2 linked regions of the Glaciimonas sp. CA11.2 genome follow. The protein of the gene in region 1 binds, or shares a complex with, the protein of each later gene. Links are inferred from orthologs where the notes say so. Each region holds a gene or a part of one and is shown in the gene's direction. Other genes may lie near its edges. The genes, in order: sbcB and ssb.

Evidence for each region.
Region 2: the proteins of sbcB (region 1) and ssb are in contact, whole or in part, in a crystal structure (PDB 3C94), measured with the Escherichia coli proteins. The link is inferred for Glaciimonas sp. CA11.2 from one-to-one orthologs.

What each region holds. Positions count from the first base shown.
Region 1 is NZ_JAVIWL010000001.1:2,972,816-2,980,473, reverse strand. What follows is about bases 1,800-4,687. They hold sbcB (exodeoxyribonuclease I), read left to right. Parts: upstream 1,800-2,470; coding sequence 2,471-3,904; downstream 3,905-4,687. Other genes in these bases: speG (spermidine N1-acetyltransferase), read right to left, coding at 4,078-4,614; RGU75_RS12850 (DUF3563 family protein), read right to left, coding at 1,976-2,200. Outside these bases: RGU75_RS12865 (glutathione binding-like protein), read left to right, coding at 1-115; RGU75_RS12860 (transporter substrate-binding domain-containing protein), read right to left, coding at 312-1,109; RGU75_RS12855 (antibiotic biosynthesis monooxygenase), read left to right, coding at 1,427-1,729; RGU75_RS12835 (acyl-CoA dehydrogenase), read right to left, coding at 4,806-7,325. UniProt on the Escherichia coli protein: Degrades single-stranded DNA (ssDNA) in a highly processive manner.
Region 2 is NZ_JAVIWL010000001.1:1,337,794-1,345,501, reverse strand. The notes cover bases 2,463-5,400. They hold ssb (single-stranded DNA-binding protein), read left to right. Parts: upstream 2,463-3,629; coding sequence 3,630-4,172; downstream 4,173-5,400. Other genes in these bases: RGU75_RS05700 (DEAD/DEAH box helicase), read left to right, coding at 5,179-5,400; RGU75_RS05705 (RHS repeat-associated core domain-containing protein), read left to right, coding at 4,629-5,024; RGU75_RS05715 (MFS transporter), read left to right, coding at 2,463-3,598. In the rest of the region: excinuclease ABC subunit UvrA, read right to left, coding at 1-1,921; more of RGU75_RS05715, read left to right, coding at 2,402-2,462; more of RGU75_RS05700, read left to right, coding at 5,401-7,708. UniProt on the Escherichia coli protein: Plays an important role in DNA replication, recombination and repair. Binds to ssDNA and to an array of partner proteins to recruit them to their sites of action during DNA metabolism. Acts as a sliding platform that migrates on DNA via reptation.

The sequences.
Region 1 (7,658 bases):
TGAGGCCGCTGATCTGGTCGGCATCACTGACTTCCCCCACGTGACACGCGCGCTTAATACTTTCGTTACGCGTCCGGCGGTTATTAAAGGTCTTGCGATCCCCAAGCGAACGTGATTTTAAAAAATCTGGTTCAGCTCAATATCCGCACAACCTAAGTACCCGTATGACTTACCATAGTGTCTCAGCAACCAGCTTGTCCACTGTACCGGCTAAGACAGGTCGCCGGTACACAGAGGAACATTAAACGCAAAATACCGATCAGATGGCTGGATATCGAACTGGCTGCATGGGACTTAAGCAGCCTGTCTGCTTACTCGTAAGCGTTCGCCAATTTATCAGGCAAAGGAACGTTCAGCCATTTTTTAACAATGGCATTCAATTCACCTGATTTTTTAGACTTGGTCAAAACGTCGTTAACCTTGGCCATAAGAGCTGGTTCGTCCTTATTCATACCGACCAAGCACTTGGATTCCTGAATAATATATTTCATGACCGGTTTGTGCTTGGGATCTTTTTCGCCGATTGTGATAGCTACAAAGTCACCGGTACCGATCAACCGCACTTGTCCCGAGATATAGGCCGAAATCAGCGTATTGTTGTCTTCGTAGCGCTTCATCACAGTGCTTTTTGGAACGCTGTCCGATAACAATGTATCCTCAAAAGTACCGCGTGCAACGCCCACAGTCTGATTGGCTAATTCGGCCGCATTCGTCACTTTAATGTCCGCTGCACCATAAAGGCTATTGTTGAATGGTGCGTAGGGTTGCGAAAAACTGATGACCTTCTCGCGCTCTGCATTTTTACCCAGAGAAGAAACAACTAAATCCGCTTTACGCGTTTGCAAATAAGCCATGCGATTAGCACTGCCCACCGGAATAAGCTCGGCCTTCACACCGAGACCTTTAGCTAGTAGTTTTGCGACATCAATATCTAATCCTTGCAACTGCATATCCGAGGTAACCGAGCCATAAGGCGGAAAATCCTGCGGTACAGCGATACGGAGAACACCTGACTTCTGAATATCTGCCAGCGCATCCGCATGCGCGCTTTGAGCGGCCAGCGCCATGACATAAACAGATGACAGCAACAATATTTTTTTGAATTTCATTGTGGATCCCGGTGAATGATGTGAAGGAAAAGAATGTAATACAGATGTCATTGTGTGAACTATTTTAAGCACTATCCTGACCAACTACCTTTAGCAATATCTATGCCTAATCTATGCCTATTCACGCCATCTGGTTTAATTTCCTGGTAGCAATACAACCATATCGCTTAGTTCCCGGCAACTATAACCGCTGACTATTATAGATAGGTCAACCTTCAGTACTATCAAATACAAAATTTAAAGCCATTCCTCGGCCGCCCTCCAAAAATGCGACAATTAGGCCTTGTATTCAATCACACAAAATAAACGGAGCCAACATGATTCTTGAACTCGCAGACATCCGCATTCAACCTGGCAAACAAGCCGAATTTGACATAGCGATTCAACGTGGCGTAGCAGAAGCCATCAGCAAAGCCAAGGGCTTTTCAGGCTTTAAAATACACAAAGGGATAGAGTCACCAGAACGTTATGTATTGATGATTTATTGGGAGACATTAGAAAACCACACAGTGGATTTTCGGGAGTCTGCCGCATTTGCCGAATGGCGGGGGATTGTGGGACCGTTATTTGCCGTACCGCCAACAGTCGAGCATTTCTCGCTGTTGGCAAAGTCAAACTAACGACGTAACGGTAGCGTCACGCGCATTACGATATTACAGGTTCGCAGCGATGATCAACGTTGGGCGTGCCCTAATGTGACAATAGGTGCGCGCTACACGCAATGCGTGTCGCAATCATGGGTGGAGGAACCAACTGATGCATTCGCCATTGCGGCGCGTCAAATCAGCTTTTCAACATGGACAACTATTTACTGACGCACTACTTTCAGGAAAGACTTCCCGGATACGTCTTAAAATGACGAAGAGTTAGTAACCCTTCATCCATGCTGCTGACTGTACGGTCTCGCGATCCAATTGACGAATGCGATATTCCAAATCGTACAAATCGGCTGCTTCTGATAAATACGCTTCTTTACGTGCGGCTTCCGACAGTTCGTACGCGTTACCGATGCGCTTGAAGAAAGATGCAATGCTGCCGAAAAAACTGCTTGATTGTGCTGCGCGGGTGGTGCTAATGGTCATCGTAGACATGATATTTTCCTATTTCAATAATTACCGCAAACGGCTTACAATTGTTGCGGCGCACCATCACAATAGCGTTTACAGGGAAAAGTACCAATTTCGAATCCCGATAGCAGTTATCAGCTTTGTGAATTCCAGGGGCTAACACCTCGACTTTCGGCTTTTTAGTAGAACGCTTCAATTGTTGTAAAAAGAGGCTAGTTGTTATAAAAGAACTGTGCAGCATGCAACATTTACTAACCATTCCCGCTCAATCTTTCCCTACAAAATCCAATATTGATGTCCAATCACACCTTTCTCTGGCACGACTACGAAACTTTTGGCGCGCAGCCGCGACGAGACCGCCCGGCCCAGTTTGCGGCAATTCGCACTGATGCCGAGTTGAATGAAATCGGCGATCCGATCATGCTTTATTGCAAACCCGCCCCAGATTTTCTGCCCGATCCGCAGTCGTGCCTGATTACGCATATCACGCCGCAGCAATGTCTGGAACGTGGCGTCCCTGAGTTCCAGTTTGCAGCTGAGATTGAACGCGCCTTTTCACAAGAAGGCACGATTGGTGTGGGTTACAACACGATTCGCTTCGATGATGAAATTACGCGGTTCATGTTTTGGCGCAATCTGATTGATCCTTATGCACGTGAGTGGCAAAATAATTGCGGGCGATGGGACATTCTGGACGTCGTGCGTACCGCGTATGCGCTGCGCCCGGAAGGCATACAGTGGCCCATCAATGACGAAGGCCGGCCGAGTTTTCGTCTGGAGCATTTAACCGCCGCCAACGGGCTAAGTCACGAGGCCGCACATGATGCGCTTTCAGACGTGCGCGCCACCATCGCTTTGGCCCGATTAATTCGTCAACATCAGCCTAAGTTATTCGACTTTTGTCTGGGATTACATAAAAAAGATCGGGTTGCAGCGGAGCTAGGTTTGACGACAAAAAAACCGTTCTTGCATATTTCTGGCATGTTCCCAGCAGAGCAAGGTTGTATTGCCGTGATGTGGCCGCTTGGCGTGCATCCGACGAATAAAAACGAGATATTGGCATGGAATCTGGCCTTTGATCCAAGCGAGTTATTCGATCTTGATCCGGAAATCGTTCGCACGCGTCTGTTTAGTAAAACTGCCGATTTGCCGGAGGGAATGACACGTTTACCATTAAAGTCGATCCATATCAACAAGTCGCCGATGGTCATCAGCAACCTAAAGACTTTATCACCGGAAATGACCGCCAAATGGGGCATAGATCGTGACTTGGTGCTCACACACGCTGATATAGCAGCAAGAGCACCGGATCTAATGACATTGTGGAGGCAAGTATTCCAGCGCCCGGCCGACGCTCCTGTCGATGTAGATGAAGATTTGTATGGCGGTTTTATCGGCAACAACGATCGCCGCACGCTAAACGACTTGCGTGCGATGTCTCCACAAAAGCTGAGTGCCACAGTGCCCCATTTTGACGATCAGCGACTGGAAGAACTGGTGTTCCGCTATCGTGCCCGCAACTTTCCACAAACCTTGTCGGAACAGGAAAGTCAGCGATGGCAGGATCACCGCGCCGCACGCCTGTTTGACGGCAAAGGCGGCGCACGCAACATCGATGACTTTTTTGCGTCTATCGATGCCCTGTCAGAAACCGCCGACGAGCGCGGCGAGGAGATTTTGGGTGAGCTTTACGATTATGTGGAGATGATTGCGCCGGAGCGGGACTGAGGATTTACTGCCGATCAAGCTAAAATTAAATTCTAATTAAGTAAAGTACACATCTGTTTAGTTTTGGTCATCGTTAACCCACGATGACCACATCATATTTGATTTAAAACCTCAAAGATAATTGGCGATTGGGTTGCTCATTTAATCGCTAATCGCTACCCACAGCAAATAGCTCAACGCTGTCGCTTCTCCAAATACTCCACCTGAAACATACACATTCTGATCGCATCGCGGTATTCGCCATTGACGAAAAATTCGCTCCGCAATTCGCTCTCTAAAGTAAAATCACATTTGTCGTAGATGTGGATAGCCTTAAGGTTTTCTTTGTCGACGTATAGATAAAGTTTGTATAAATTGAGTACGCAAAACGCGTACTCAATCGCCAACCGACAAGCGAGTTCTGCATACCCCTTTCCCTGCGCTGCGGGAGCGACGATAATCTGAAACTCTGCGCGTCGGTGAATATAATTGATTTCAACCAGCTCCACTAAACCGACCATCTCTCCCGCATCGCTCTCTAAGATAAACCGCCGTTCACCCTGATCATGAACGTGTTGGTCGTAAAGTTGAACCAGTTCGACATAGGCTTCATAAGGCTCCTCGAACCAGTACCGCATGATGTGACTGTTATTATCGAGTTGATGGACGAAATGTAGATCATTCCGTTCGAGAGGACGCAATCTAACGCCCGGTTTGGTCAATGTGGTCATTATGAGTTTCTATTCAATAATACTGTGGGTATTTCTACTGCTTGAACTTAATACTCTAATTTGTTGCACTAATGTGTTGGTTTAATTTGATTTTGCAGGGACATCACTTTTGAATATATCCTCCTCGTCACAATCCTTTAATATTAATCGCCTATTCAATCCAACTCTATTGATTAGGACTTATGTAAATCCTACTGGTGATATTGCTGAAGCTGGTTCAGTTGCTGTCTTTTTTGGAGTGCTTCCAACCGGTTCAAATCCTGCGGAAAATCATCTACCTGAACACTGATGTCGCCGCAATGTGCAAAATCACTCAACACAACATTTTCCTCCTCAGTGATAAATCCACCAGCCATGGCCTCCGCAATCCAGTGCTGCATTTCAATCAAACTTTGCGGAATCGGTGCTAGATTACCGTCCTTAATCGCTGGCTTCAGACGCGCCTCAATCGCATTGACTGCAGGAATTAACTTGAATGCCAGTTCACCATAAGCAGTCGGCGCTTGCGCATGATCAGGTAAAAATATATCGGCAATCAGGCGATCACGACTAGCACCATCGGTTTGCATTGCCCGCGCCAGCGTGCTATCAAGCGCATCAGATGGTTTTTGGTACGATAATCCAAAGGGAAAAGCCACAAGCCGCAGGATAAACGCCAAAGGTCGGTTCGGATAATTCGCCAACACGCCGATATAAGCCTCTTGCGCTTGATACAAAGCATCTTGCGCAGCCCAATGCACGTAGGGCAAATCATCTTGTTGGCGACCGTCATCTTCATAGCGCTTGAGTACGCTGGAGATCAAATACAGTTGCGATAATACGTCGCCCAATCTTGCCGAAATCCGCTCACGGAATTTGAGGGAACCGCCAAGCGCAAACATCGATGCATCGCTAAGTAAAGCAAACGCAGCCGACAGTCGATTCACCGCACGATAAAAATGTCGCAGTTCCACCGGCGCTGCCTTTGGTGCAGCCAGCCACGTTCCGGCAGAAAGTCCGCCCAACAAGGTTCTGGCGAAATTAGCAAAAATAAAACTGATATGTCCGAAAAAAGCCTGATCGAAATCTTGCAAAGCTTTGCCATCGTCCTGATCCGTGGCAGCGGCCATTTCCTTCAGCACATAAGGATGGCAACGGATTGCACCCTGACCGAAAATAATCAGACATCGCGTCAGAATATTTGCGCCCTCAACAGTGATCGCAATCGGTATTTGTTGATAGGTCCGCGCCAGAAAATTATTCGGCCCCATGCAGATTCCCTTGCCACCGAGAATGTCCATACCTGCATTAACAATCACACGACCGCGTTCGGTCACGTGATATTTGGAAATCGCCGAAATCACCGATGGCTTCTCGCCGCTATCCACGGCCAGCGCCGACAACCTGCGCGTGGCGTCAATCAGATATAGATTGCCACCCATGCGCGCCAGCATTTCGTGAATGCCCTCAAACTTGCCTATTGGAATTTTGAATTGATTGCGCATCGCCGCATAGGCGCTGGTTCCACGCACCGCCATCTTTGAAAATCCTACCGTCGAAGAAGGGAGCGAAATGGCCCGACCAGCGGCCAGACATTCCATCAACATGTGCCAACCTTTGCCAATCTGTGCGCTTCCGCCGATGACCCAATCCAGTGGGATAAAGACATCCTTGCCGGAAGTCGGTCCATTTTGAAATACAGCATCTAAAGGCCAGTGACGACGTCCCGTCACGACGCCGGGATGGTTGGTCGGAATTAATGCGCAGGTTATCCCCAGATCGCCTTCTCCGTGCACCTCAAAGGTGCCATCGGAAGATAGCAATCCGTCAGGATCATGCACCCGAAATGCCAGGCCCAGCACCGTCGCTACCGGGCCTAACGTGATATATCGTTTGTCCCAAGTGACGCGAAATCCCAAAGTTTGCTGACCTTGATGTAATCCTTGGCAAACCACCCCGATATCGGGAATTGCCGCAGCATCGGAACCGGCGTAAGGACTCGTTAAGGCAAAACAGGGGATTTCGTCCCCCGCCGCCAAGCGCGGCAGATAATGGTCTTTTTGAGCATCAGTGCCATATTCCAGCAATAACTCAGCAGGACCGAGCGAATTAGGTACCATCACCGAAATCGCCGCCGCCGAGCAATGCGAGGATAACTTCATGATCACTTGCGAATGCATATACGCCGAGAAAGCCTTGCCGCCGTATTGCTTCGGAATGATCATTCCAAGAAACCCCTTGTCCTTGATAAATTGCCAGGCATGAGGCGGCAGATCTTGCCACACTTCGGTGGTTTCCCAATCTGTAATCAACCCACACAACTGCTCCACTTCATTGTCGAGAAATGCCTGCTCTTCTTCGCTTAAGGCAGGCGGTGCCAACGTCAGCAATTTCTTCCAATCCGGCTTACCGGAAAACAATTCGGCATCCCACCACGTCGTTCCCGCTTCAATGGCATCCCGTTCGGTTTGCGACATGCGCGGGAGAATTCTTTTAAAAATCTTCAGAATCGGGACGGTTAACAAGCGCATCCGTAGCGGCTTAATAGCGACCATCAAAGCAGGTGCCACTAATAACAACGACAGCAGAATAGTCGCGACGAGGCCAATCCGCGCTAACTCAAAGCCTGCAGCGATCCAGAGTGCTATCGCCACCAGCCATATCAAGGCATTGACCCGCAAGGTCATCAGGCCGATACCAATAATGATCAGCGCTGCGATCCAATAAAACATGCTTTCTCCTCTATGAATGTTGCAGGAATTTGCCTTGTCGATCTAACGCCCATGCGATCAATATTCGTCCCTATGACAAAATTTAAATGACACGCAGATACAGCACTAAACTTCAAACTGACGACAAATAGCTAACTTGTATTGAATAAACCGCAATTTCAACTGCAATCAATTGATTTTCTACGATATCTGTTGGTCACTTGCCACTAGGCAAAAGTTCAACTATTTCACAGTATGTTTCAGTGCTGAGGTACGGAGGCCTTCTCAAAATGCGTGTAATTGCACCGTCAATTGAGTGTATGAAAAGATAATTAACCTATCAATTTATTATTT
Region 2 (7,708 bases), 1.6 Mb from region 1 along the record:
CGACTGGCAACCGCATCGTGACGTTTTTTAGGTTGTTTCCGCTAGCGCCGGAGATGATGAATTGTCGATCCGGATCGGCTGGTGTACGCTTTTTCGGAACAGCAATTTTGAGTGTGCCGTTCAGATATTTCGCCGTCAGTGATTTTTTACTTTTGAGAATTTCGGCGAGCGTGCCCTGAGCAATAATCTCGCCTCCATGCACGCCAGCGCCGAGACCCATGTCGACCACGTAATCAGCGGTGCGAATGGCATCCTCGTCATGCTCAACGACCAAAACGCTGTTCCCAATATCACGCAAATGACGCAGCGTTTCAATCAACCGGTCATTGTCGCGTTGATGCAAACCGATGGACGGCTCATCCAGTACGTACATAACGCCGGTCAGGCCAGAGCCGATTTGCGATGCCAGGCGGATGCGTTGCGCTTCGCCACCGGACAACGTATCGGCGCTGCGTTCCAGCGACAAATAATCGAGTCCGACATTGTTGAGGAAGGTCAAACGTGAAATGATTTCCTTGATAATCCGGTCGGCGATTTCTTTCTTCGCGCCGGTCAGTTTCAGCTTTTCAAAGAAATGCAAAGTCTCGCGCAATGGCGTCGCCGCCACCTCGTAAATGGCGCGCTCTTGCTTGCCATTGCCGACCTTAACGAAGCGTGCCTCGATTCGCAGACGCGCACCGTGGCAGGACGGACACTCTTTCTCGTTGATGAACTTGGCAAGCTCTTCCTTGACCGCCATCGAATCAGTTTCGCGGTAGCGGCGCTGTAGATTGTTGACCACGCCTTCAAAGGTATGATCTTTGATCACTGCCTTGCCACGCTCGTTAATATACGTGAACGGAATCGTCTCGCGCCCCGAACCATACAACACAACTTGCTGCGCTTTTTCAGGCAGTTTTTCAAATGGCATATCCAGATCGAATGCGTAATGCGCAGCAAGATTCGATAACATCTGGAAGTAAAATTGATTGCGTCGATCCCACCCTTTTACTGCACCACTGGCAAGCGACAGGTTCGGAAAAGCAACGATCCGCCTGGGATCAAAGAACTCGATATGACCAAGCCCATCACATTCCGGACACGCGCCCATCGGATTGTTGAAAGAGAACAGGCGTGGCTCAAGCTCTTGCAGAGAATAGCCACAAGTCGGGCAGGCGAATTTGTTCGAAAACATGTGTTCAGCGCCGCCATCCATTTCCAGTGCAATGGCGCGTCCTTCGGCCAGACGCAATGCGGTCTCGAAACTTTCTGCCAATCGCTGCTTGATGTCCTCTTTTACCTTCACGCGATCAATCACCACGTCAATGGTGTGCTTCTCGGTTTTTTTCAGCTTCGGCAAATCATCGACTTCATAAATCTTTGCCTTGTTAGTACCGCTTTGAATCCGGAATCGAACAAAACCTTGCGCTTGCATGTTTTCAAACAGATCGACATGTTCGCCTTTTCGATTCGCCACCACTGGCGCCAAAATCATCAGCTTGGTCTCATCCGGCATTGCCAGCACCGCGTCAACCATTTGCGACACAGATTGCGCAGCTAACGGTTTCTCAGGATGATCAGGGCAATAGGGCGTGCCAACCCGTGCGTACAGCAGACGCAAATAATCGTGAATTTCAGTGACGGTACCGACCGTTGAACGCGGATTGTGCGAAGTCGCTTTTTGCTCAATAGAAATGGCAGGAGAAAGACCTTCGATCAAATCGACATCCGGTTTTTCCATCAACTGCAAAAACTGGCGCGCATAGGAAGACAGTGATTCGACGTAACGACGCTGACCTTCCGCATACAGCGTATCGAAAGCCAGCGACGACTTGCCAGAACCAGATAAACCGGTAATGACAATCAGTTTATTACGAGGCAAGTCCAGATTGATGTTTTTGAGGTTGTGCGTACGTGCACCCCGGATGCGAATTTCTTCCATTAACAGCTTTCTGCGTAAATATTTACGGCGATAGTTTATGTTGGAGTTGCAGCTTACTTGTTCTGAATTACCGCTTCGTTACCGTCGAGCCCGGCGTCTAACTAGCATTAAAATAATACCTAAGCATCTCTGGCAATCACATCTCGTACCAGCCGAAACATGCGTGGGATCAGCCATAAGCCAGTAGATTCTTTAAGCGCCTTGCCAGATTTGTTTATTAACTGCCAAGCAATCAACGGAAAAGGGTCAACCTGATATCATAACGGGTTTCGAACATCGTCGTCATATACGCCGCTATACTTTAGTCCTTGGATGAAGATTGCACAGACGAATGCAATGTCGCCAACGCCCTCAATTACCCCCATTTACTCGCCTTGCTAGCAAGGCATGACAAAACTCCACATGACTAGCTCGTTATCTACACCCGCCATTGCCCCAAGGGCAGAATCAGATCCAGGCTCTCCTGACGATAGTCAACGCATGAATAGCGCTGAAATTCGATCGAGTGCATCTCTCGCGTCGATTTTTGCTTTACGTATGTTGGGTTTGTTTTTGATTTTGCCAGTGTTCTCGGTGTACGCCAAAGGCCTCCCGGGCGGTCAAAGTGCAACGCTGGTTGGTCTTGCTATGGGGATTTACGGATTGGCGCAATCGTTCGGACAAATTCCGTTTGGTGCAGCGTCCGACAAATATGGTCGTAAAAAAATCATCATCATCGGCTTGATCCTGTTTGCAATTGGATCCTTCATAGCCGCTGCTGCACCCAATATCTATTGGATCATCATTGGACGCGCAGTGCAGGGCGCGGGCGCGATATCAGCCGCCATCACGGCCTTCATTGCCGACTCCACGCGCGAAGAGCATCGCACCAAAGCCATGGCCATGGTTGGCGGCTCGATTGGTCTGACCTTCGCCTTGTCGATGGTCGCTTCGCCGTTGTTGTATGAATGGGTGGGAATGGGCGGTATTTTTGCTATCACCGGGATATTGTCGCTCGCAGCCATTGCCATGATCATTTTCGGTGTGCCTGACGCGCCATTGATAAAAGTTAAGCAAGTCTCCTGGTCGGAAATTCTGCGCAATGGCGAGCTGATGCGGCTAAATGTTGGCGTGTTCTCTCTGCATCTGACGCAAATGGCGATGTTCGTCGTGATGCCATCCGCCTTGGTGCAATACGCAGACTTGCCAGTTACGCAACACTGGAAGATTTATTTGCCGGTTGTGTTGATCTCTTTCGCATTGATGCTGCCGCCCGTCTTTGTTGGCGAAAAGCAAGGCAAGATGAAGCAAGTATTCGTTGCCGCTATCGCTATGCTGTTGGCAGTGCAGATCGGCATGTGGCTGGCATTCTCCCAAGCAACCGTGCATTGGCCGTTATTGGTTGGTTTATTGCTGGCATTCTTTATTGCGTTCAATGTGCTCGAAGCCAGCCAGCCGTCGCTGGTCTCGCGTATCGCGCCGCCCGGAGCCAAAGGAGCGGCGCTGGGCGTCTACAACACACTTCAGGCGCTCGGCCTCTTTTGCGGCGGTGCCATAGGCGGTTTACTTAAACAACACTTTGGCACGCCCTCCGTATTCATTTTGGGTGGAATTTCAACCCTGTGTTGGCTTATAATCGCTTCCGGAATGATAAATTTACCGCGTCGTGGTAAGCCAGCCACCGCGGTTACACATTAAATTATAGTTAATCAAGATTTAGGAGAAATATATGGCGTCGGTCAATAAAGTCATCATCGTCGGTAATCTAGGCCGCGATCCGGAAACCCGCTACATGCCGAATGGCGAAGCGGTGACCAACATCGCCGTGGCGACTACGGAAAGCTGGAAAGACAAAAATAGTGGCGAAAAGAAAGAATTGACCGAATGGCATCGTATTACTTTCTATCGCAAACTGGCTGAAATCGCCGGGCAATACCTGAAAAAGGGCTCGCAAATCTACATCGAAGGCCGTCTGCAAACCCGCAAATGGCAAGATAAAGAAGGCGTAGAGCGTTACACAACCGAAATCATCGCGGATTCCATGCAGATGCTAGGTAGTCGCCAAGGTCAGGGCGGCGCCTCAATGGATGACGGCGGTTACGATGGCGGCGATGCACCACGTCAAAGCGGCGGCGGATCGTCATACAATAATGCACCATCCGGTAACGCTCCTTCACGCCCGGCCCAAGCGCCCGCATCCCGTCCGGCACAAGCACCTGCTTCGCGTCCGGCACCGAACTTCTCGGATATGGATGACGATATTCCATTTTGAGACCCTACTAACTGAATTTGTAAAACAAGACCCGCTAAGTCACTGATTTAGCGGGTTTTTTAATTCTTACATTTTTTCTTCGACGACCATACATGATAAATGTCGCAAGTTAATCTAGAAAGGTGTGAGTAATGAACTGCCTTTTCGCTCCAAAAAAGTATCAAATCCCCGCGATTATCGTATCGGATAGGCGTGATGCTGAACATTCCTTGAGTAAGTAATTCCCCTAACTCAATAGTTCAACGCCATCCATAGCGCAACAACCCCGCCTATTATTTAGCACGAAATTTCAAATGCAATATTTGGGAGGTGGGATGTATGGGGCAATCTGTTGAGTGGGATGAGGATCATTTACAGAAGCAAGCAGTGCAGCAAATTTCGGCATTATTATTAAAGCACTAACACGCTGCCGATATCACGGCTGGAAATTTTTCACCGTCGTCGTATTGATAACTCTTGCCGGTCTCGGCGGCACAGTCGCCAGCGTACAGGCGACACCCAGCAGATCGGGAGACGGACCACTTTTATAATTACTATCGGGATTATGATCCGCAGTGGGGACGGTATTTGCAGAGCGACCCGATTGGGTTGGAGGGCGGGATTAATACGTATGGGTATGTGGGTGGAAATCCGGTTTCGTGTAGTGATCCGTTTGGGTTAAATCCCGTTGCTGGCGCTATTGGCGGTGCGGGAATTGGCTCTGCGTTTGGACCGGTCGTTGGCGGTGTCGTTGGGACGGGTGTTAGTGCTTGGTTTGGCCGGAATGTGGTTGGGCCGATTATTAACCAAAATGGTTCTGGCGATCCTATTGTCTATCCAGAGATTCCGACTGCCGCAGTTGAACGACGATAGTTACATACGTCCAATGAAAATTGGGCATTTCGTTCGCATGACTGATTCGTCATCTGTAAGTATCACGAATTTTTCTTGCTGAATCCTTCACTCCCTTTTTAATGAGTTGCTGACAAGAAAGCAGTGTTTTCATTTTCTTGCGCACACAAAAAATATGACCTCCGAATATATCAAAACACTCCGTTACTGGTTTGACGTCGAAGCCCTAATGTATCCGGATATCCCCAAAGAAAATGTTAAGCGACGACGACGCGCCTTTAAGAAACAATACGCTGAGCTGCTACCGTGGCAGGTGCCGCCCTATGACACACGCCAAGAGGAGTTTAAATATTTTGTTTATTTTGGAGTGGTCGATAAAAAAATATTGGAGAAGGAACTATTAAAGCTGTATGCCGGCGCAGAGGATGCCGAAAATTACTCAGGAAATCAAAAGCGTAACGTATACGGGAACACATTCCTTTGTGCCATCGAAATGACCGGCGCTGGCGGTCCGGTTGTTTCAAGTTTGCAATTGGCTGCATATGCCATCGCGTTTGCCGAACGAAAGAATCAAAAAAGATACGATTACGAAGCAATCTCTTTTTTGCTCAAGACAAAGATTGAGAACCTTCTATCACGAGACCACGACAGTGTCGTCGACGGGTACTGGTTCGAGGAAATTATTGAAATTCTGATTGAAGAGTTAGATTGGAGCCCGCGAGCGCTAATGGCTTCGTCTCAAATATACGTCCACACGATCCCTCTGCTTAATGAGAATGGTAGGACCATCTCGCCACCGACTGAAATGGACCCAATTAATTCGTTCTATCTTGAGGATATTCAGCGGATTCTGAACCTCGGGGAAAGAGGTTCAGAATCACAGCAAATAAAGAGATATTTGCAAGATGAGCGGCCTATGGCGCAAAAGATTGATGTGAGTCAACTGGACATAGCGAATCGCCTCTTGTCCGCAGAGAAATTTCCTTTGGGGCGCTGGCCGTCTGAGTTCCCGCTGTTCATGATGCAGCAGGTTGCGGTCAACACTGCGCTGCATGAAATGAAAGATGGAGGAATTTTTTCGGTAAATGGTCCACCAGGTACGGGAAAGACAACGCTGTTAATGGATGTTATCGCTGCCCGTATTATTGACCGCGCAGAAGTTCTAGCGTCTTTTGCCAATCCAGCAGAGGCATTTTCTCGCAATGAGCAGCGCGTCGAATATCCTGAAACGAGTAAGTTACCTGTGGGTGACGGCTGTTACTTGGTGGATCAACGATTATTAGATTTTGGTATCGTAGTTGCTAGCGCAAATAACAATGCGGTCGAAAACATTACGCGTGATCTGCCTAACATCAAAAAGGTCTCTTCAACGTCACTCACCATAAACGGCACCCCGTTTAATTATTTCGGCGCTATTGCCGAATCGATTGTCAATGACGAAGCGAATAAGCGAAAGAAAAGTAATAAAATGTCCTCTGCCTACGGGGATGTTATCAGCAGCGCGGAAGATAAAAATCTCGAAGAGCAAATCTCTATAGAGCAAGACCTGATGAAATGCTGGGGATTGATATCAGTACCTCTCGGAAAGAGGGCAAACTGCAATCTCGTTGCTGAAAAGTTGAGGCGGTTGAGTGAAAAGGGAGGATTGTCAGGGGCTCTCGACGCTGAGCCTTCAAATGATCTGAATTGGGAGCAAGCGCGTACACAATTTCGGACCGCGATGGATAACGTGCGGGCCACACAAGCCAAAATGTGTGAATACGAACTTAACTTATCCCGATTGAATGTCGCAGTAAAATCATTCTCTGATTCAGAGGAGCGCTTAAGGCAGGCGCTCGATAACTTAACGCCGGTGGTGAAAGAGCGAGAGGGTTTAAAACGAAGGCTCTCTGACATAGAAACGCAGGCAAAATCTACCCTTGATGCGCGCACAATACTCCATCAAGAATGGCCAGTTTTGCGCCAAATCTTAAAATGGCTATTTGCCCGAGAAGAATACCGAAAATTTCGCACACGACAGATTGTGCTTTCGGATGCGTCCAACACTCTTTGGCAGGCCGCCGCAGGCTTAAGAAGAAATTGCCTTGAAATTGAGGAGCGTGCAGCAAAATTGGAGCGAATCCTCTCTGATGCACGACTCGCTGTTGCGGCATCCGCGAAGGAGGTGACGCGTATTGAAAAATCCACTGCATCGCTCGTGGAAACCCTGGGTGTGGCCGCGCATGACCATACGGGTTTTAAATCCTTACCAATAGACGTTCAACAAACGAGTCTGCCCCGCAATAACACTCTCTATCAAGAGGCGCGTGCCGCGGTTTTCGTTGCAGCGATGCATTTGCATAAATCGTTTATGAAGCATGCGGGAGAGGCGTTTGATATAAATTTCCAACTTGCACTCGGCATGCTTGAGCGGCAGCCGCATGTTCAAGAGTTGCTGCCGACGATGGCACCGCACTTCTGGGCAACATTTTTTTTGGCAGTGCCTGTCGTTTCTAGTACATTCGCGTCGTTTCCTCGTTGTTTTGGCAATCTTGGAGAAGGTGCAATAGGGCTTCTTCTCATTGATGAGGCCGGTCAAGCAGTGCCATCTAATGCGCTTGGTGCAATTTGGCGCTCAAAACGTGCCCTCCTTGTCGGAGACCCGCTGCAGGTTGAGCCGGTGATTACAGTGAACAGAAAACTAGATAACGAAATATTGAAATATC